Regions from separate parts of the Micromonospora sp. DT53 genome, predicted to be linked through region 2. Evidence: riboswitches for the same ligand, from Rfam matches in the RefSeq annotation. Region 2 holds a riboswitch; each other region holds the start of a gene.

Region 1 (6,450 bases), 510 kb from region 2:
ACATTGAAGCCGCGCTTGACCATCTCCGGTGCAGCCTCGACGCACGAAGTCCACTGCCCCTGTCCGCCGGAATCGGCCGCCATCGAGGGGGCACGGTTGCCATCGGTGAGGATCTGCGCCCCTCCGACGCCCAGCCCAACGGCCACGGCAACGGCGAGCGCGGCGCTCCCGATCAGGCGCTGCCGGTGCCGGCGGACCCGCCTGGCCACCTTGACGACCCGATCTGGTGGCGGCGTCAGTGGGGGCACGGCGGTGGTCAACAGGAGCCTGATGTCCTCATCTTCACGCGTCACTTCTCGACCTCCAGGCGGCGAACAGCTCAAGATTCGGATCGGTACGCAGAATCCGTAGGGCACGGAATGCCTGCACCTTGACCGTGTTGTGCGAGCAGCCGAGCACTTCCGCTGTCCGCTGCACCGTCAGGTCCTCGACGTAGCGGAGCACCACGATCGCCCGCTGCTGCCGGCTGAGCCGCGCCAACGCGCGGCGTACCGCGTCCCGGTCAGCGGACTCACCTGCCATGTCGCCACGGGAGGGCTCGTCCGGTGGCTGGCTTGGAATCTCACTGCGCCAGCGCCGCCGCCACCAGGAGACGTAGGTGGTGAACAACGCTCGGCGCAGGTACGCCTCGGGATGCCCGGCACTCTTGATCGTGGCCCAGCGCCGCCAGACGTCAGCCAGGACCGTCTGCAACAGGTCCTCGGCCCGCCCGGCGTCACCGGTGAGCAGCCAGGCCGAACGCAGCAGTGCATCGGAGCGCGCCGCGACGAAGTCGGCGAAGCCTTCCGGTGGCGCCAGTTCCCGAGGTCGTTGCATGGTGTGTGTACCTCCCACCACTTGAACGCTCTGGGAGGTCAGCGGGGTTAACGCAGGAACGGCCGGGGTTGGGGGCCTTCACGGTCTTGTCGGCCGCGGGCGCTGCTGGCCGCAACAGCATCGAAGGCCCTGGCTGGGACTCACGTCCTGGCCAGGGCCTTCGCGGTGGAGCGGGTGACGGGAATCGAACCCGCACTGTCAGCTTGGGAAGCTGATGTTCTGCCATTGAACTACACCCGCAAGCGGCACCACTGTACCCGAGTCGTCGAGCCCGTGCACCCAGGCACCCCCGCTGGCAGCGGCGTTCGCCTACCGCGCGCCCGGGCCGGCCCGGGTTGATCCACTCGGGTTTCTGGAAGTCGGGGCATCCGGAGCGCCGGGACACCGCGGCTTCAGCGAAACCGAGTCGATCATGCGGCTGTGCACTGGACGTCGCGGCTGAGGCGGGTCGGGCGCGGCTGCGGAACGGCGAGTGGGGCGGCGGCCGCCGACGGGGCGTGCGGGTCGAGCCAGACCCGGACGGCCGGCCGACCCGGCGCGAGGCCCGGAATGCCGGCGATGTGCTGCTCGCGGCGGGTGAGCATTGCCACGTCGACGGTGAACTCGAAGAGCCGCCAGTCGACCTGCGGCTCGGCGCGGGCGCTCTGCGCCAGTTGCGCCAGCCGGGCCGGATCGGTCACCGGACGGGCGCGCCCCGCCACGTACGCCTCGTCGTCGCTCTCCTCCGCAGGGAACGAGTGCAGCGCGTAACGGCCGTCACGTTCGAGGTCGCGGCGCTTGGGAGAGTCGATGATGAAGCAGAACAGCCCCTCGGCGGTGATCACCGGGGAGACCGGGTGGACGCGGGGCCCGCCGTCGGCGCGGACCGTGGCCAGATAGCCGAAGCCCGGCCCGTACTGCTGGAGGAGAACGCGGATCCCGTCGGCGAGTCGGGGCTCGTCGGCGGCGAATTCGGACCAGGAAGCCATGCGGGCATTCTATCGAACAAATGTACGAGCGGCGACCTCGACGCGCTGGTCACCGGCACCGAATCCGGCCACTTTCGGCAACGCGGCTATGGTGGTCCGATGCTGCTCTCCGACCGCGACCTGGTCTCCGAGATCAAGGCCGGCACGCTGGGCCTGGAGCCGTTCGAGCCCACCCTGGTCCAACCGTCCAGCATCGACGTGCGACTCGACCGGCTGTTCCGGGTCTTCAACAACCACCTCTACACCCACATCGATCCGGCCATGCAGCAGGACGACCTGACGTCGGTGGTCGAGGTCCCCGACGGCGAGCCGTTCGTGCTGCACCCGGGGGAGTTCGTGCTCGCCTCGACGCTGGAGGTCATCTCGCTGGGTGACCAGCTCGCCGGCCGACTGGAGGGCAAGAGCTCCCTGGGCCGGCTCGGGCTGCTCACGCACTCCACCGCCGGTTTCATCGACCCGGGCTTCTCCGGCCACGTGACGCTGGAACTCTCGAACGTGGCGAACCTGCCGATCACCCTGTGGCCAGGCATGAAGATCGGCCAGCTCTGCATCTTCCGGCTCTCCTCGCCAGCCGAGCACCCGTACGGCTCGGTGGTCTACGGCTCGCGCTACCAGGGCCAGCGGGGGCCGACGCCCAGCCGCGCCTGGCAGCACTGGCGCACCTGGCCAACCCGCTGAGGGTCACCCGCTGAGACCAGAACGACGAGGGCCCGCCGCGACCGGATCGCGACGGGCCCTCCGGTCACCCAGGGTCAGCCCGGGCGGCCGTAGCTGTGGATCGGGCCGTCGTCGACCTTCTTCATCTTGACCGGTTGACCGGCCTGCGAGGCGTGCACCACCCAGCCGCCGCCGACGTACATGCCGACGTGGTGGATGTCGCTGTAGTAGAAGACCAGGTCGCCGGGGCGCAGGTCGCCCTTGCTGACGTTCTTCGTGACGCGGCTCTGCGCGGCGGCGTTGTGCGGCAGGGACACGCCCGCCTTCGCCCAGGCGGCCAGCATCAGCCCGGAGCAGTCGTACGAGTTCGGACCCTCGGCGCCCCAGACGTAGGGCTTGCCGATCTGCGCGCAGGCGAACTTGACAGCGGTGCCCGCGGCGCCGCCGGGGTAGCTACCCGGGCAGGGTGCTGGGCGCAGCGGACCGCCACCACCGCTGCCGTACACCTTGAGGCGCAGCTTCTGTAGGCGGTCGATCTCGTCGTTGATCTGCTTCTTCTTCGCCGCCAGCTGGGCCTCGGTGCGGGTCAGCTGGGCCACCATCTCGTCCAGTGGCGCCTTCTGGGCGGCCAACTGGTCGCGCAGGTCGGCCACCTCACGTACGTCCTTCTGCTGGTTGTGCGCGAAGCGGTCGAGCATTTCCAGCTGGCCGACCACCTCGCTGGGCGACCGGCTGCCCAGCACCGCGTTGACTGTCGAGACGTTCTCGCCCTTGTACGCGCGTACGGCCAGGGCGCTGACCTTGTCCATCGCGGCGTCGACCTGACGCTCCAGCGGGGTGATCCGGGCGGCCAGCGCGTCGGCCTGCTTGCGCTTCGCGGCGAGGTCGGTGCGGGTGGCGTTGTGCCGTTCGATGACCGGTTCGAGCTTGTTCCAGTCGGCGTCGATCTGGCGCTCGATCTCGGCGACGGACGGGTCGGCGTGGGCCGCCGTGGCACTGCCGGTCAGGACGACGGCGATGCCGGCCAGCGCGGCGATAGCTGTGGTGAAGCGGGACCAGCGTGGGCGCGGCACGATCGACGCCGGGCCGGCTGATGCCGGCCGCTCGGACGACGGCCGCGGGGCATGGAGTGCCACCGGGGTTCCGTACTCCTTCTTCCTGACCGCCTACCGGGTTAGCTGACGGGTTCGGGCGGGAAGTCGGCGCCCTACCGCAGTGGCTGCGGATTCACCCCGAGGGACCTGGGTCCCCGGTTCGCTCGGAAACGACTCGGCGGTGTCGGTCCGTTACCGCCCAGGCTGGGCGGAGCTGCTGTCGGGCCGACGAATGACCAGAGTAGAGACGCTTGTTACCGATCCGCAACCCGTGCGGCCGTGACACTCCGTACCGATTGGACGAGGTCACCGACCGTGTGTGAAGAATTCTTTCCACATACTTCGATAGATGGAAAGGCATTGACGTGACCTCCCGGGCGGCGCGATGGTGACCTGACCTCACTCCGCGAGAATCTAGGGGGTTCGATGCATCATTCAACCCTGTCGACCGGCTGGCGGGCACTGCTCGCCGCCACCGTGGTCGCCGCCGCGACCACGGCGCCACTCTCCGCCGGCCCGGCCACCGCCGCGCCCACCACCGACCGCCAGCAGCAGTACGCCGCCGCGGCCAGCGAGTACGGCGTGCCGGCCGTCGTCCTGCTCGGCGTCTCCTACCTGGAGTCGCGCTGGGACACCAACGCCGGCACACCGAGCACCAGTGGCGGCTACGGCCCGATGCACCTGACCGACGCCCGACACGTGGCCGCCCTACCCGGGCGCGGTCACCACGACGCCGGTGCCGAGGACCCACGCGGCGACGACTCCCGTCCCGCCCGGGTGGCCGCGCCCCGGCCGGTCGAGGCCGCCGCGCCGTCCACCGCCGCGTTGCAGACCGTGGACGCCGCCGCCGCGCTGACCGGCGCCGCCCCCGAGGCACTGCGCACCGACGCGGGTCTCAACATCCGGGGTGGGGCGGCGCTGCTGGGCGCGTACCAACGGGATCTGAACGCGCCGGTCGGCGCGGACACCGACCCGGCGGCCTGGTACGGCGCGGTGGCACGCTACTCCGGCGCGGACAGCGCCGACGCCGCGGCGGCCTTCGCCGACGAGGTCTTCACCACCATCGGCGCGGGCGAGTCCCGGGTGACCGACGACGGCCAGCGGATCACCCTGCCGGCCCGCACGGTGCGGCCCGAGCGTTCCTGGCTGGACCGGCTGGGCCTACGCCGGCTGGCCCGCCCGGACGGGGTGGAGTGCCCGCGCACCATCTCCTGCGAGTGGATCCCGGCGCCCTACGAGGCGTTCGGCGACGGGGACTACGGCAACCACGACCTCTCCGACCGGCCCGCGCGGCAGAAGATCGAGTACATCGTCATCCACGACACCGAGGCGAGTTGGGCGACGACCCTGCAACTCGTCCAGGATCCGACCTACGTGAGCTGGCACTACTCGCTGCGCTCGGTCGACGGACACATCGCCCAGCACGTGCGGACCAAGGACGTCGGCTGGCACGCCGGCAACTGGTACGTCAACGCCAAGTCGATCGGGCTGGAACACGAGGGCTTCGCGGCGCAGGGCACCTGGTACACCGAGGCGATGTACCGGACCTCGGCGAAGCTGGTCCGGCATCTGGCGCTGCGGCTGGGCATCCCCCTGGACCGCCAGCACATCATCGGCCACGACAACGTGCCCGGCACCATCGCCTCGACCGTGCGGGGGATGCACTGGGATCCGGGGCCGTACTGGGACTGGACGCACTACTTCGACCTGCTGCACGCACCTCGACTGGACACCGGCACCCCGGCCACCGGGCTGGTCCGGATCGACCCGGACTACGCCACCAACCAGCCGGCGTTCACCGGCTGCGTCACCGTGGGCGTGCCGTGCGCGCCCCGCGGCTCCTCGGCGGTGGTGCTGCGCGGCGCACCGTCCGCCGACGCGCCGCTGGTCAACGACATCGCGCTCCGCCCGGACGGCACCCCGAACACGATGGCCGTGTCGGACCATGGTGCCCGGGCATCCGCCGGGCAGACGTACGCGCTGGCCGGACGGCAGGGCGACTGGACGGCGATCTGGTACCTCGGGCAGCGGGCCTGGTTCCACAACCCGACGTCCGCGCCGACCGCCAGCTGGACCGTCGGCGTCGTGGCCACCCCGAAGCCCGGCCGGGCCACCATTCCGGTCTACGGACGGGCGTACCCGGAGCAGTCGGCGTACCCGGACGGGGTGCCCTACCAGGCGATCTCGCCGTTGCAGTACACCCTGGCCGCCGGGCAGCGGTACGCCGTCGGCGCGGTGCTGGCCGGCGAGTACTACCGGGCCAGCACCGTCGACGGCTCCTCGCCCGGTGACTGGACTGTGATTCGCGGCAAGAACCGCTACGCGCAGATCCAGTTCGGCCACCGGATCATGTACGTCGACCTCGCCGACGTGCAGCTGTTGCCGTCGCCGGTGGGCGCACCCCGCTGAGAAACCACGACGGCCCCCGGTCGGTGACCGGGGGCCGTCGTGTCGCGCGAGGTGGATCAGCCAGGTCTACGGAACCCGGCGACAGGCATGGTGTTGATGCTGGACACCTGCACCGGTTTACCGGCACGCGGCGCGTGCACCATTGTGTTGTTGCCCAGATAGAGCCCGACGTGACTCAGGCCGGAGAAGAAGAAGACCAGGTCACCGGGCCGGGCGTCGGCTCGCGAAACGGCCTTGCCCTCGTTCCACTGGTCACCTGTGTGGTGGGTGAGGTAGATCCCCGCTGCCTTGTACGCGTACTGGGTCAGCCCCGAGCAGTCGAACGAGTTCGGACCGGTGGCGCCCCAGACGTACGGCTTGCCGACCTTGCCGCAGGCGGTCTTGATCGCGGTGCGAGCCGCCGCGCTGAACACTCCGTTGATGGTCGGGCAGGCCGCGGTCTTGACTGTGGTCTTGGGCATCGACGCCTCGAGCTGCTTGATCTCGGCGTCGATCTGCTTCTTCTT
Region 2 (6,450 bases):
GTCACCGAGGAAGAGCGCCCAGAGCGACCAGCCGAACGCGGCCAGGGTGCCGAGCGACACAAGCGTGTCCATGGTGGCCGCGCCGTGCCGCAGGTTCGTCCAGGCGGCCCGGTGGAACGGCAGCCCACCCCAGACCACCACCGGGGCGGCCAGGGTCAGCGACAGCCACTGCCAGTAGTCGAACTGCCAGGCCGGGACCATGGCCAGCAGGATCACCGGCACGCTCAGGGCCACCGAGACCCAGAGCCGGGTACGCGGACCCCGCAACGGGTCCACCGGGGGTTCCGCGCTGGGCGGGGCCGGCAGCGCCGCCGTGTAACCGGTCTTCTGGACGGTCACGATCAGGTCGTCCGGCGTGACGCCGTCGACGTACCGGACCGTCGCCTTCTCGGTGGCGTAGTTGACGGTGGCGCTCACCCCGTCCATCCGGTTGAGCTTCTTCTCGATCCGGGCGGCACACGCGGCGCAGGTCATTCCGCCGATCGCCAGTTCGATCCGGTTCGGCGCCTCGGGCAGCGGTCTGCTGGTGGTGGTCATCGTCTGGTCCCGTCAGTCGTGTCCGTGCCCGGGGGTGCCGTGGTCGGCCGCACCTGTCGGCGCGGGCCCGCTCGGGGTGGGGACGTCGCCGGTCGCGGCAGCGCCGGCGACCACCGTGAACTCGGCGGTGTGCACCCGCCCGCCGTGTTGGAAGTCGAGGTAGAGCCGGTAGCTGCCGGCCGAGGGCACCTCGGCGAGGAAGGTGACGGCCGGACCGGGTCGGGTGCGCCCATCGCCGGGCGTCCCGTCCGGGTGCACGTGCAGGTACGCCAGATCACCCCGGCGCAGTGCCACCAGGTGCCCGTACGCGCCCAGGTAGGGCTCCAGGTCGGTGACCGGCTGCCCGTCCCGGCTGACGGTCAGGGTCAGCGATGACGTGCGGCCGGGCTGCGGCGCACCGGTCAGGGTGACCGTGTAGCCGTCGACGGTGGTGCTGGTCGCCGGGGCGGGCAACGGCCGTTCGGTCAGCTCCCCGGGGACGATCACGTCCGCGCCGAGGGTCAGCGGCTCGCCCCCGGTCGGGGCGAAGTCGGCGAACGCCCGCCACTGCCCGGGGCCGGCCAGCGGGGTGTCGACCCGCCAGGTGCCGTCCGAGGCCAGGTCGGGATGGACGTGGCGGAAGCCGGAGAGGTCCCGGCGGGCGACGATCAGGTGCATCAGCTTGTCGTGCGCCACCTCGTACCGGGTGACCGGGCGGCCGTCCGGGCCGGTGATCCGGAAGGCGAACTCGCCGAGCGGGGCGTCGACCGGTTCGAGGGTGTAGCCGCGCTCGGAGACGAGCAGCCCGCCGGGAAGCCGGTCGGCAGGCTCGGGGCTTTCTCCCGCCTCATGGGCGGCGACACCATCGTGCCGACCCTCGACCACCGGAGTGCGGTCGACCACCCGGCCGACCCCGTACGTCGCGCCGAAGACCGCCGCCAGGCCGACGGCGAACCCGGCCAGTCGCGTCACCGTACGCACGCCGGCCTCCCGATCACGCGTCGACGAGGTCGTAGCCGGCCTCGTCGACGGCGGCCCGGACGACCGCGGTGTCCAGCGGCTGGTCGCTGCTGACGGTGACCCGGCCGGCCTCCAGGTCGACCTGGACGTCACGCACGCCCGTGATGGCGCCGACCTCGGCGCTCACCGCGCTGACGCAGTGCCCGCAGGTCATGCCCTGCACCTGGTACGTGGTGTTGACCATCGGATCGTCTCCTTTGCGGTACCGGTACCCGGTGGGGGTATCTCATCGGACCACGACCGTACCATACCCCCTGGGGGTACGGTATCGTGGTCGGCATGACCGCACCCACCCCGATCCGCGGATACACCGCCAGCAAGGACCAGCTGCTCGCGCGGCTCCGCCGCGTCGAGGGGCAGGTCCGGGGCATCGAGAAGATGGTCGACGACGACCGCTACTGCATCGACGTGCTCACCCAGATCTCCGCGATCCAGGCCGCCCTCGACAAGGTGGCCCTCGGGCTGCTCGACGGGCACGCCCGGCACTGCATGCACGAGGGCGCCGCCGAGGGCCGGGCCGACGAGATGGCCACCGAGATGATGGCGGCGGTCGGCCGGCTCATGAAGCGCGGCTGACCGCCCGGAGACCGCCGTACGGGCGGTTCGGCCGCCCGACACTCCGCCACGACCTGCACCCCCCGGGTGGGCTGGCTAGCATCTCCCACGATGGCCCTCCGTATGCCGCCGCACAGTCAGGCACCGGCGACGCCACGACATGGCGTCGTTCCCGGCCGACCGGGCCGAGCACTGACCGTCCGTGATCAAGCGGTCATCAGGCAGCGATCCGTGCCGCCGTCCGTCGCGTTTCCACCGAAACGGTGAACCGCCCGGCCCGCTGACCCGTACCCCGCACCGGATCGTTGGGAGTCCCGCCTTGGCCGCCGACCACACGCACCCCGCTCCGTCCGCCCCTCCACGGGTGCGACGGATCCTCGTGCTGACGGTGGTACCCCTCTTCGTCGCCACCGTGCTGGCCGCGGCGCTGCTCTGGCCGCGCGGCGGGTCACCGCAGACCGATGGCGGTGCGGACGTGCCGCGCCACCCCGGCACGGTCACCCGGGTGGTGAGCGAACCGTGCCCGCCGGTGCCGTCGGTCCCCGAGGGCACACCGAGGATCGGCGACGGGCGGTGCGGCACTGTCGACGTGCGGGTGGACGACGGGCCGACCGCCGGCCAGCAGGTCCGGACACCGGTGCCCGACGGACCCGGCGCACCCCGGGTCGAGGTCGGCGACGAGGTCATCCTGGTCGAGCTGGCCGACCCGACCGATCCCACCACCAGCAACTGGAACATCGCCGAGCACCAACGCGGCACCCCGATGGTGTGGCTGGCGGTGGTCTTCGCGGCCGCGATCGTCGCCTTCGGTAGGTGGCGAGGTCTGGCCGCGCTCGCCGGGCTGGCCGCCAGCTTCGCCATCCTGCTCACCTTCGTGCTGCCCGGCATCGGCGCCGGCAGGTCGCCACTGCTGGTGGCGGTGGTCGGCGCGGCCCTGATCATGTTCGTGGTGCTCTATCTGACCCACGGGGTCACCGCACAGACCTCGGTCGCGGTACTCGGCACCCTGGGCAGCCTGGTGCTGACCGGCGTACTGGCCACGATCGCCACGGCCGCGACCCACCTCACCGGCTTCGGCAGCGAGGACGCCACCACCCTGTCGATGTTCCAGGGGGACGTGGACCTGCACGGTCTGCTGCTCGCCGGAATCATCATCGGATCGCTCGGCGTACTCGACGACGTGACGGTCACCCAGGCTGCCACCGTCACCGAGCTGGCGAACGCCAACCCCGGCCTGACCCGGTTGCAGCTCTACCGTGCGGCCACCCGGGTCGGCCGCGCGCACATCGCCTCCACCGTCAACACCATCGTGCTGGCGTACGCGGGCGCGTCGCTGCCCCTGCTGCTCCTGCTCACCGCCGACTCGCGGCCGATCGGGCAGATCCTCACCAGCGAGTTCCTCGCGCAGGAGATCGTCCGCAGCGCGGTCGCCACCCTCGGTCTGATCGCCGCGGTGCCGCTGACCACCGGGCTGGCCGCGGTGGTGACCGCCGCCGGGCGCCCCGATGCCACACCGTCCACCGACGCTCCCGCGTCCCGGCCCCAGTCGGACCGCACGGAGGCACTGGCCGCACTCATCTCGCCGCTAACGGTCGGCTCCGACGAGCCGAACCGGAAGCGGGCCACACCCCCATCCGAGGCCACCGACAGGTGGCCGGAGTCGAACAGGAGCACGGATACGGCATGGTGACACTCCTCAGCGTGACCAGATCGGGCATCCACCCTGAGAACCACGTCACTGGTCACTCAACGCTATGGCGAAATGACGCTTTTGGTCGGCATCCAGGCGTAGCTCACCCGGTCGACTCTCGGGTAACCTCGCTGCCGGTTACCGATGAAGGCGCGAAGCGGCGCCTGCGGTGCCACCGCCCAATCGCCAACCGGCGAGCCGGGGACCCAGGTACCTGGGGTGAATCCGCGTCAGCGGTAGGGGCCACTTCCGCCCCGAACCCGTCAGCTAACCCGGTCGGCGGTCGACGGAAGGGAACATTGTGACGGCACCCCTACGCCGCTGGTTGACTCCCGTGGCGGCCGTGATCGCCGCACTGACCGTGCTCGCCGGGCCGCTCCCGGCGCACGCCGCCCCGACGAACCCCACACCGTCCGGGCACGAGGAGGACGGCGAGCCCAAGCTGCTCAACGACGTCATCGAGCAGGCCAACCGCGACTACTCCGCCGCGAAGTCCAAGCTGGACAAATCCAAGAAGCGGCAGGGCGAGTTGGCGGCGGAGGTCGACCGGGCCAAGGCCGACCTGGACGCGTTGGCCCCGCAGGTCGGGCAGATCGCCGCCCAGGCGTACCGGACCGGCCGGATCGGTGCGGTCGCGTTGCTGCTGGAGAGCGATGCGCCCGACTCGTTCGTCCAGCGCGCCGGGATGCTCGACGAGATGAACATGGTCAACGAGAAGAAGCTCTCCGAGGTCAACGAGGTGAAGGCCCGCGCCGAGCAGGCCAAGCTGGCCCTCGACACCGAGGTCCGCGAGCAGCAGAAGCAGACCGCCGTGATGGCGAAGCGCAAGAGCGAGGCCGACAAGGCGCTCTCCCTCGTCGGCGGCAAGGGTTTCACCGGCGGCCTGGTGGACGCCACCTCCAAGGTCGCGAAGATCGGCCCGGGTCGCACCGCCGACGGTGACTGGAAGCCCCAGTCGTGCAGCGAGAAGGACCCCACCACGTCCGGCTGCATCACGCCGCGCACGCTGCACGCGTACAAGGAGGTCAAGGCGGCCGGCTTCAACCGGTTCGTCGGCTGCTACCGCCCCGGCGGGCCGTGGGAGCACCCGAAGGGCCGCGCCTGCGACTGGTCGTTGCAGAAGAGCGGCTTCTCTCCGTGGCACAACAACGACACCCGGACGTACGGCAACAACGTCGCCGCGTTCCTCATCCGTAACGCCGACCGTCTCGGCATCTACTACGTGATCTGGAACCGGCAGATCTGGTTCCCGGCCACCGGCTGGAGCTCGTACAGCGGACCGTCGAACCACACCGACCACGTCCACATGTCTTTGCTCTGACCCGCACGATCCCCGGTCGAGGGCCGTTCCGCGCGTGACGCGGAGCGGCCCTCGTCGCGTCAGACGGTGGCCGGGGTGGCCGGGTCGGTCGACCTGGCCGGGGCGTCCAGCGTCGCGAAGCCAGCCGGCAAGGCGGCCACCGGGCGCACCACTCCGGCGGCCAGCCGGTAGGACACCCCCACCACCGCGCACCGCCCCCGGGCCACCTCTTCGGCAAGCACGGGGGACTGCCCGAGCAACGTCTCGACGGTCTGTGCGATGTGGATGTCGACGATGCCGTCGATGTCGTCAACGCCCTCGGCCTCGGCCCGCCGCAGGCTGGGCAGCACGGCGTCGACCACCGCGCGCAGATGGCCACTCGGCGCGGTGCCGGTCGCGGCGGACTCACGGGCGGCCTGCACCGCACCGCACGAGTCGTGGCCGAGCACCACCACCAGCGGAGTGCCGAGCACGGTCACCGCGTACTCGACGCTGCCGAGCACTTCGGGGCCGGCGGTGTGCCCGGCGGTGCGGACCACGAAGAGGTCGCCCAGCCCGCGGTCGAAGATGATCTCGGCGGCCAGCCGGGAGTCGGAGCAGCCGACGATCACCGCGAACGGGTGTTGCCCGTCGGCCACGGCGGCCCGGTGCCCGGCATCCTGGTTGGGGTGGCGTGGGGCGCCACCGACGAAGCGCAGGTTGCCGGCGACCAGCTCGGCGTACGCCCGGGTCGGCTCGCTGAGCGCGGACGCCCGGTCGGTGGTCCGCTGCGCACCCGGCTGACCGCCGACGCTCCCGGTATGACTCATCCCGCACCTCGTCTCGACGCATCTGACCTGGTCAAGCTGGCTTTCCGCCGGACGGGTGGCGGGCGCTGGCTCGTGCTCCACCGTCACACGCACCGTAAGATGCGTCAAGGTATGCGTGATTTAGATTTCATACGTTGACCCCGGTCGCCCCCTGGGCCACCCTCACGGTGCAGGGCGGGCAAGACTCTCGCGAGGGCGGGCGGACATCGGAGAAAGGCGGGCACGATGGCGAGCACGGTGACGGGCGACACCGACGGCGGGCGGAACTGGACGTTCCTCACCAATCACGGGCACGTCCTGCTGGCCATCGCCCGCGATCCGACCGCCCGGCTGCGTGACGTCGCGGCCGAGGTCGGCGTGACCGAACGGGCCGCCCAGGCGATCGTGGCCGACCTGGAAGCGGGCGGTTACCTGCACCGCACCCGGGTCGGGCGACGCAACGAATACACCCTCAACCCGGCCGGCCGCTTCCGACACCCCGCCGAGGCCGACCGGCAGGTCGGCGACCTGCTCGCGCTGTTCGCCGACACTCCCGCCACGAAGGCACGGCAGCAGGCCTG
Region 3 (6,450 bases), on a different contig from region 2:
GCCCCGGGCACTGCTGAACGCGTTGCAACCGAGCATCCGGTGGATGCTCTTCGGCGACCGCTGCGAGCCTGCCGACATCCGCCTGGTGACGTCGGCGGTGGCTCGTGCCTCGCTGCGCTCGATAGGCGGGTTCCGCGCCTCCATCGGCACCCAGCACCGACTGGACACCCTCGCCGCGTTGGCCCACCTGCCAGCCGCCGCCCTGGTCGGCGACCGGGACCGGCTGACCCCACCGCCGTGCGCGGAGTCGATCGCGGCGGCTCTGCCGGCCACCGAGCTGACCGTCTGCCCAGGCGCCGGGCACATGCTGATGATGGAACGCCCGGACGAGGTCAACTCGGCGCTCACCGGCGTGCTGCGACGGGTGCTCACCGAAGCGCCGCACGCGATCACCGCCGAAACGGGTGCGTGAGCGCGTTCGCGCACCTCGGGCGCGGCCGGTCGGGCCCAGGGCCGTACTCTTCTCGGTTGGCCCGCGCGGTTTTCGCCGCCTGCCGGCGACCTTTGAAGGAGCGTGCGTTGACCGACCAGACCGGCCTGGAGCAGGAGATCGCCGTCGAGCAACGACACCTCGACCGGGTGTACGCCCGACTGGCCGAGCTGCGGCAGTCGGCCGTCCGCGCCGAGCGTGACGGCTACCGGATGGCCCGGGTGGGCACGCACGGCGCCCTGGTCGAGCGCGACGCGATGGTCTTCCACGCGGCGCAGCGGCGACACACCCTGGACGCCGAGCACGAGGGGCTGGTCTTCGGCCGGCTGGACCTGCGCGACCGTCAGGTGCTGCACGTCGGGCGACTGGGGATCCGCGACGAGAACGCCGTCACCCTGGTCGTCGACTGGCGCGCCCCGGCCGCCGCCGCCTTCTACCAGGCCACCCCGGCGCAGCCCCTGGACGTGGTGCGGCGCCGCACGATCCAGTCCCGCGCCGAACGGGTCACCCGGATCGAGGACGACCTGCTGGACCCGACCGCCGCCCCGGAGGGGATGACTGTCGTCGGTGACGGCGCGTTGCTGGCCACCCTGTCCAAGGCCACCGGCCGGGGCATGCGCGACATCGTGGCGACCATCCAGCGGGAGCAGGACGAGGCGATCCGCTCGCCCGGCTCCGGGGTGACGATCGTCGCGGGCGGGCCCGGCACCGGCAAGACCGCTGTCGCCCTGCACCGGGCCGCGTTCCTGCTGTATTCCGACCGCAGTCGCTACGCCGGCGGCGGCATCCTGGTGGTCGGCCCGTCGTCGGTCTTCGTCGAGTACATCGGCTCCGTGCTGCCGTCGCTCGGTGAGGACACCGCGACCCTGCACTCGCTGGGCACCCTCTTCCCGGGGATGACCGCGACCCGCCCCGACCCGCCCGAGGTGGCGGCGGTGAAGGGCTCGCTGCGGATGCGCCGGGTGCTGGAGCGGGCGGCCCGCGACGCGGTGCCGGGTGGCCCGGCTGAGCTACGGCTGCTCTACCGGGGCACGCTGCTGCGACTGGACCGGGCCGCGCTGGACCGGATCCAGGACCGCGCGCTGCAACGCGGCGCACGCCGCAACGAGGTGCGCCGGGCCGGTTTCGACGGGGTGTTCGCCGCGCTCTGGGCGCAGGCCCGTGAGTTGAGCAGCGGTCGACTGCCGGAGCAGCCCGCCTTCGAGGCGGAGATCGCCGAGCGGTCGGAGTTCCGGGAGTTCCTCAAGGCGTGGTGGCCTCGGCTGCACCCCCGGCACGTGCTCGGCTGGCTGGCGCAGCCGGATCGGCTGCGCCGCTACGCCGGGGGAATCCTCTCCTCGGCGGAGATCCGGCTGCTCGACGCCGCGTACCGGAACCTGGACTCGGCCGGGCTGACCATCGCCGACGTGGCGCTGTTGGACGAGTTGGACGCGCTGCTCGGCAAGCCCGCGCAGCCGGCTCGCGCGCGACGCGATCCGTTCCAGCTCGCCGGGGGCGTCCGCGAGTTGAGCACCCTCGGTGAACGGCAGCGGGCCGCCCGCGCGGCGGCCCGGGAGCGCCCGGAGGACTACCGGGAGTACGCGCACGTGGTGGTGGACGAGGCGCAGGACGTTTCGCCGATGCAGTGGCGGATGATCGGTCGACGTGGCCGACTGGCCTCCTGGACCGTGGTGGGCGACCCTGCGCAGACCGCGTGGACCGGCGACCCGGAGGAGCTGACCCGAGCCCGCGACCAGGCGCTGGGCCGGCGTAAGCGGCACGATTTCACGCTCACCACGAACTACCGCAACTCGGCGGAGATCTTCGCGGTGGCGGCGGCGGAGATCCGCCGGCTCTACCCCGACCTTCCGCTGCCGACCGCCGTCCGCTCCACCGGGGTCGAACCGGTCGAGCTGGTGGTGCCCGCCACGGGCCTGGAGACCGCGACCGTGGAGGCCGCCACCGGCCTGCTGGCCGAGGTGGAGGGCACGGTCGGGGTGATCACGCCGGTCCCCCGCCGCGACGAGGTCGCCGGCTGGCTCGGCGCGCTCGGCGCGCCGAGGTTGCAGGTGGTGACCAGCCTGGAGGCCAAGGGCATGGAGTACGACGGGGTGGTGCTGGTCGCCCCGAGCGAGATCCGGGCGGATCCGGGTGCCGGGGTACGCACCCTGTACGTGGCGCTCTCCCGGGCCACCCAGCGGCTCACCACCATCGACCCGACCGGCTGAACTGCGCGGACTGCCGTCGGTGGGAGACGCCGCACGTACACTTGCACACATAGCGATGTGAGCATACATTTGACCGGGTCCCGGCCAGCGGCGGAAGGTGGTTCTCGTGGGCGCAGGTCATGACCACCACCACGGGTCCGTCGCCAATGCCGCGCACCAGCACCGGGGTCGACTCTGGGCGGCATTCGGGCTGCTCGCCACCCTGATGGTGGTCGAGGCGGTGGTCGCCCTGCACACCGGCTCACTCGCCCTGCTCTCCGACGCCGGGCACATGTTCACCGACGTGCTCGGCATCGGGATGGCACTCGCCGCGATCACGGCGACCCGGCGGGCCACCGGCGACCCGCAGCGCACCTTCGGGCTCTACCGACTCGAGGTGCTCGCCGCACTCGCCAACGCCGTCCTGCTCTCCGGCGTCGCGATCTACGTGGTGATCGAGGCGATCCGCCGTTTCGGCGATCCACACCAGGTCATCGCCGGCCCGATGCTCGCGGTCGCCGTGCTCGGCCTGCTCGCGAACATCGCCGCCTTCGCCCTGCTGCGCGCCGGGGCCCGAGAGAGCATCAACCTCCAGGGCGCCTACCTGGAGGTGCTCGGCGACCTGCTCGGCTCGGTCGGCGTCATCGGCGCGGCGCTGCTCATCACCGTCACCGACTGGTGGTGGGCCGACCCCCTGGTCGCGGTCGCCATCGGCGTGTTCATCCTGCCGCGCACCTGGCGGCTGGCCCGCGCCGCCATCCGCATCCTGGTGCAGGCCGCCCCGGAGCACCTCCAGGTGACAGCCGTGCACGACCGGCTGGCCGCGGTCCCCGGTGTCGTCGAGGTGCACGACCTGCACGTCTGGACGCTCACCTCCGGCATGGAGGTGGCCTCCGCACACCTGACCATGGCAGCTGGCGCGGAGGTCGGCGCGGTGCTCACCGCGGCGCGTACGGCCCTGCACGACGACTTCCGCATCGAGCACGCGACCTTGCAGATCGAGCCCGGCGCCGCCTCCGGAGCGTGTGGATCCATCGAGTGGTGACGGGGCTTTCGGCGCATTACCCCGCTTTGCCGTACTTCTTGGTGCTGACGCACGCACCGTCCGTCACATTGGCTGCAGCGGCCCCATCGGCACCGGTAGGCTCAGTCCCGGCCTCCACCAGGCGGCGCCTCCCGGCGCCGGTGGTGGTCGCCGCCTAATCGCCCAGCCGGGCGAACCGGGGAACCATGTTTCTGGGGTGCATCCGCGTCAGCGGTAGGGATCTTCCGTCCCGAACCCGTCAGCTAACCCGGTCGGCGGCTGACGGAAGGACATGCGCAGTGGCACCAGCACGACCACCCGCCGCCCGACTGGCGGCCCTGATCGTCGCGATGTTCGCCCTCGGCGTCGCGCTTCCGGCCGGCACCGCCTCGGCCGCTCCCCCGACCGGCCAGCGAGCCGCCGCACCCGACTCCGACGAGGAGGGCGGCACCCCGGCGTTGCGCGCCCAACTCGAGGCGGCCAGCAAGGGCTACCTGGACGCGAAGCGCGCCCTGGACACCTCCGTGCAACGGCAACAGCAGCTCGCCACCCAGCTGAAGACCATCGAGGTCGAGATCGACCAGCGCAGCGGCAAGGTCGGCGAGATCGCCGGAGTGGCGTACCGCACCGGCCGGCTCGGCGCGATGTCGGCGCTGCTCAACAGCAACACCCCGGAAGGCTTCATGGACCGGGCCGCCGCGCTGGACGCGGTCGCCGCCAACGAGGACAGGGTGCTGCGCGACCTGCTGAAGAGCAAGGACCAGTCCAACCGCACCCGGGGCGCCCTGGACGGCGAGATCACCGAACAACGCAAGCAGGTCGCGGTGATGGCCAAGCGCAAGGAACAGGCCGAACGGGCCCTGACCGTGGCCACCACACCCAAGCCGCAGACCACCGCGGACACCGACTCCAACCGGGGCACCTCCACCGCCAACGCGAAGGCCGCGCCGCGCAACTCCGACGGCTCCTGGCCCTCCGAGTCCTGCAGCGTCAACGACCCCACGCCGGCAAGCGGCTGCATCACCCCGCGCACCCTGCACGCGCTCAACCAGGCCAAGGCCGCGGGCTTCACCCGGTACGTCTCGTGCCACCGCCCCAGCGGCTCCGGCGAACACCCGAAGGGCCGAGCCTGCGACTTCGCGGCACAGAAGGGCGGCTTCGGCGGAGCAGCCACCGGCGGCGACAAGACGTACGGCAACAACCTGGCCGCGTACTTCATCCGCAACGCGGACCGGCTCGCCGTGCTCTACGTGATCTGGTACAGGCAGATCTGGCTGCCCAGCAGCGGGTGGAAGTCGTACAGCGGGGCGCACGGCACCCCGTCGACCGACCACACCAACCACGTACACCTGTCGGTCTACTGACCCACGCTTTCGTGCTGCCGGTGCGTCATCGTCGATGGCTCACCGGCAGCGCGTGCGTCTGGGCCGGCACTACGTCGCCGGGCGTACCCGTGATGTCGTCGCTCGTCGGACGACCCGGCCGGGGCCGGCGGGCAGCATCGCGGTATGCCTCGGATCCGACCCACCACCCGCAAGGCGCTGCTCACCCTGCACCTCGTCACCGCGCTCGGCTGGCTGGGCGCCGACCTGGTGCTGCTCACCCTCGGCATCGCCGTGCAGCGGGGCACCGACCCGGGAGTGGCCTATCCGGTCATGGCCCTGGTCGGCACGGTGCTGTTCGCGCCGCTGAGCGTCCTGGTCTGGCTGATCGGAGTCGCCAGCTCGCTGCTCACCCCGTGGGGCCTGCTGCGCCACCGTTGGGTGCTGGTCAAGCTCGTGCTCACCACGGTGATGGTCGGGCTGGTGCTGTTTCTGCTCCTGCCGAACCTGCGCCACGCCGGAGCGGTCGGCGCCGCCCTACCCACCCGGGATCGCGCCGACCTGGTCATCGCGCCGGCGGTGTCGACCACCCTGATGATCATCGCGACGGTGCTGTCCACCTACAAGCCGTGGGGCCGCCGCCGCCCCACCCCCACCCGAGATCGCGTCGCAACCACAACCTAGCGCCCGCGATCTTGCACTTGCCGTCCCGGCAGATGGGGCATCCTCGCTGACGTCGACAACTGAAACCGCGAGATCGGCGGGCCGGGTCGGGGCGAATCAGACCGGGGGTGGCGGATTGTTGGTGCGGTCCAGGGCGGCGCCCAGGCGGGTGGCCAGGGCCAGGTGAGCGGCTTGGGCCTGGCGGAACGCGTAGCGGAACAGCGGCTTCGGCGCGGTCAGGGTGATCTCGACGTCGATGCGGACCAGGCCGTCCGGCTCGGCGCGCAGTCGGGTGTGGTTGCGCACCGTGGTGGCGGGCCACTGGCGAGCCACCATGACGATCTCGTCGGCCTCGCTGATCAGCACATCCGCGTGGTACGTCGTCCGGAAGCGCAGCGGGCCGGCCGCCAACCGGTCGTTGATCGTGTAGCTGGCCTGGGCTCCGGGTCGGGGTGGCACCCGGCGGACCCGGACGATCAGCGGGTGCAGCTCACCCTGCCGGGTCAGGTCGCTGAGCAGCGCCGCCGCCTCGGCGGGCGAGCATCGGGCCTGAACGGTGTAACTGAAGGTATCGCTGCTGAGCACACCGTCTCCCGCCGTCGTTGGTCGCCCGATCGTCCCGTACCGATGTCTGGCTGGCAACGCCCGACGACCCGCAGCGCCGCGCCGGACCGGGCCGATGGTGCGACCTGCCGCCACCTGCCCCATTAAGGTCGGTTGGTGCAAATCTTCCGAAGATGCCGGAGGCGGCCAGCATGAACGGCGACGACCGATGAGCGGGCACGTGATGGTCTTCGCGCCCACTCCACAACTGACGGTGACCCT

What was found. A riboswitch is a leader RNA that binds a small molecule or an ion and turns the genes downstream of it on or off. The one in region 2 is predicted to bind cyclic di-AMP.
Region 1: linked by a shared signal. The riboswitch ahead of ACLQ3B_RS10125 (NlpC/P60 family protein) and the one ahead of ACLQ3B_RS07770 (coiled-coil domain-containing protein) in region 2 are both predicted to bind cyclic di-AMP.
Region 3: linked by a shared signal. The riboswitch ahead of ACLQ3B_RS01175 (coiled-coil domain-containing protein) and the one ahead of ACLQ3B_RS07770 (coiled-coil domain-containing protein) in region 2 are both predicted to bind cyclic di-AMP.

What each region holds. Positions count from the first base shown of each region.
Region 1 covers NZ_JBNCKM010000002.1:916,789-923,238, forward strand. Annotated here, with positions in the region: gene ACLQ3B_RS10100 (hypothetical protein) at 1-293, opposite strand, end outside; gene ACLQ3B_RS10105 (SigE family RNA polymerase sigma factor) at 283-816, opposite strand; tRNA gene ACLQ3B_RS10110 (tRNA-Gly) at 983-1,056, opposite strand; gene ACLQ3B_RS10115 (pyridoxamine 5'-phosphate oxidase family protein) at 1,227-1,784, opposite strand; gene dcd (dCTP deaminase) at 1,884-2,462, shown strand; gene ACLQ3B_RS10125 (NlpC/P60 family protein) at 2,537-3,577, opposite strand; cyclic di-AMP (ydaO/yuaA leader) riboswitch at 3,591-3,726, opposite strand; gene ACLQ3B_RS10130 (N-acetylmuramoyl-L-alanine amidase) at 3,962-5,944, shown strand; gene ACLQ3B_RS10135 (C40 family peptidase) at 6,001-6,450, opposite strand, start outside.
Region 2 covers NZ_JBNCKM010000002.1:411,377-417,826, forward strand. Annotated here, with positions in the region: gene ACLQ3B_RS07745 (heavy metal translocating P-type ATPase) at 1-537, opposite strand, end outside; gene ACLQ3B_RS07750 (hypothetical protein) at 550-1,497, opposite strand; gene ACLQ3B_RS07755 (heavy-metal-associated domain-containing protein) at 1,511-1,720, opposite strand; gene ACLQ3B_RS07760 (metal-sensitive transcriptional regulator) at 1,816-2,112, shown strand; gene ACLQ3B_RS07765 (YibE/F family protein) at 2,411-3,781, shown strand; cyclic di-AMP (ydaO/yuaA leader) riboswitch at 3,948-4,078, shown strand; gene ACLQ3B_RS07770 (coiled-coil domain-containing protein) at 4,083-5,102, shown strand; gene ACLQ3B_RS07775 (carbonic anhydrase) at 5,162-5,890, opposite strand; gene ACLQ3B_RS07780 (helix-turn-helix transcriptional regulator) at 6,116-6,450, shown strand, end outside.
Region 3 covers NZ_JBNCKM010000001.1:225,732-232,181, reverse strand. Annotated here, with positions in the region: gene ACLQ3B_RS01190 (alpha/beta fold hydrolase) at 1-412, shown strand, start outside; gene ACLQ3B_RS01185 (HelD family protein) at 520-2,637, shown strand; gene ACLQ3B_RS01180 (cation diffusion facilitator family transporter) at 2,744-3,661, shown strand; cyclic di-AMP (ydaO/yuaA leader) riboswitch at 3,803-3,934, shown strand; gene ACLQ3B_RS01175 (coiled-coil domain-containing protein) at 3,940-5,004, shown strand; gene ACLQ3B_RS01170 (hypothetical protein) at 5,149-5,646, shown strand; gene ACLQ3B_RS01165 (SRPBCC family protein) at 5,743-6,210, opposite strand; gene ACLQ3B_RS01160 (PfkB family carbohydrate kinase) at 6,398-6,450, shown strand, end outside.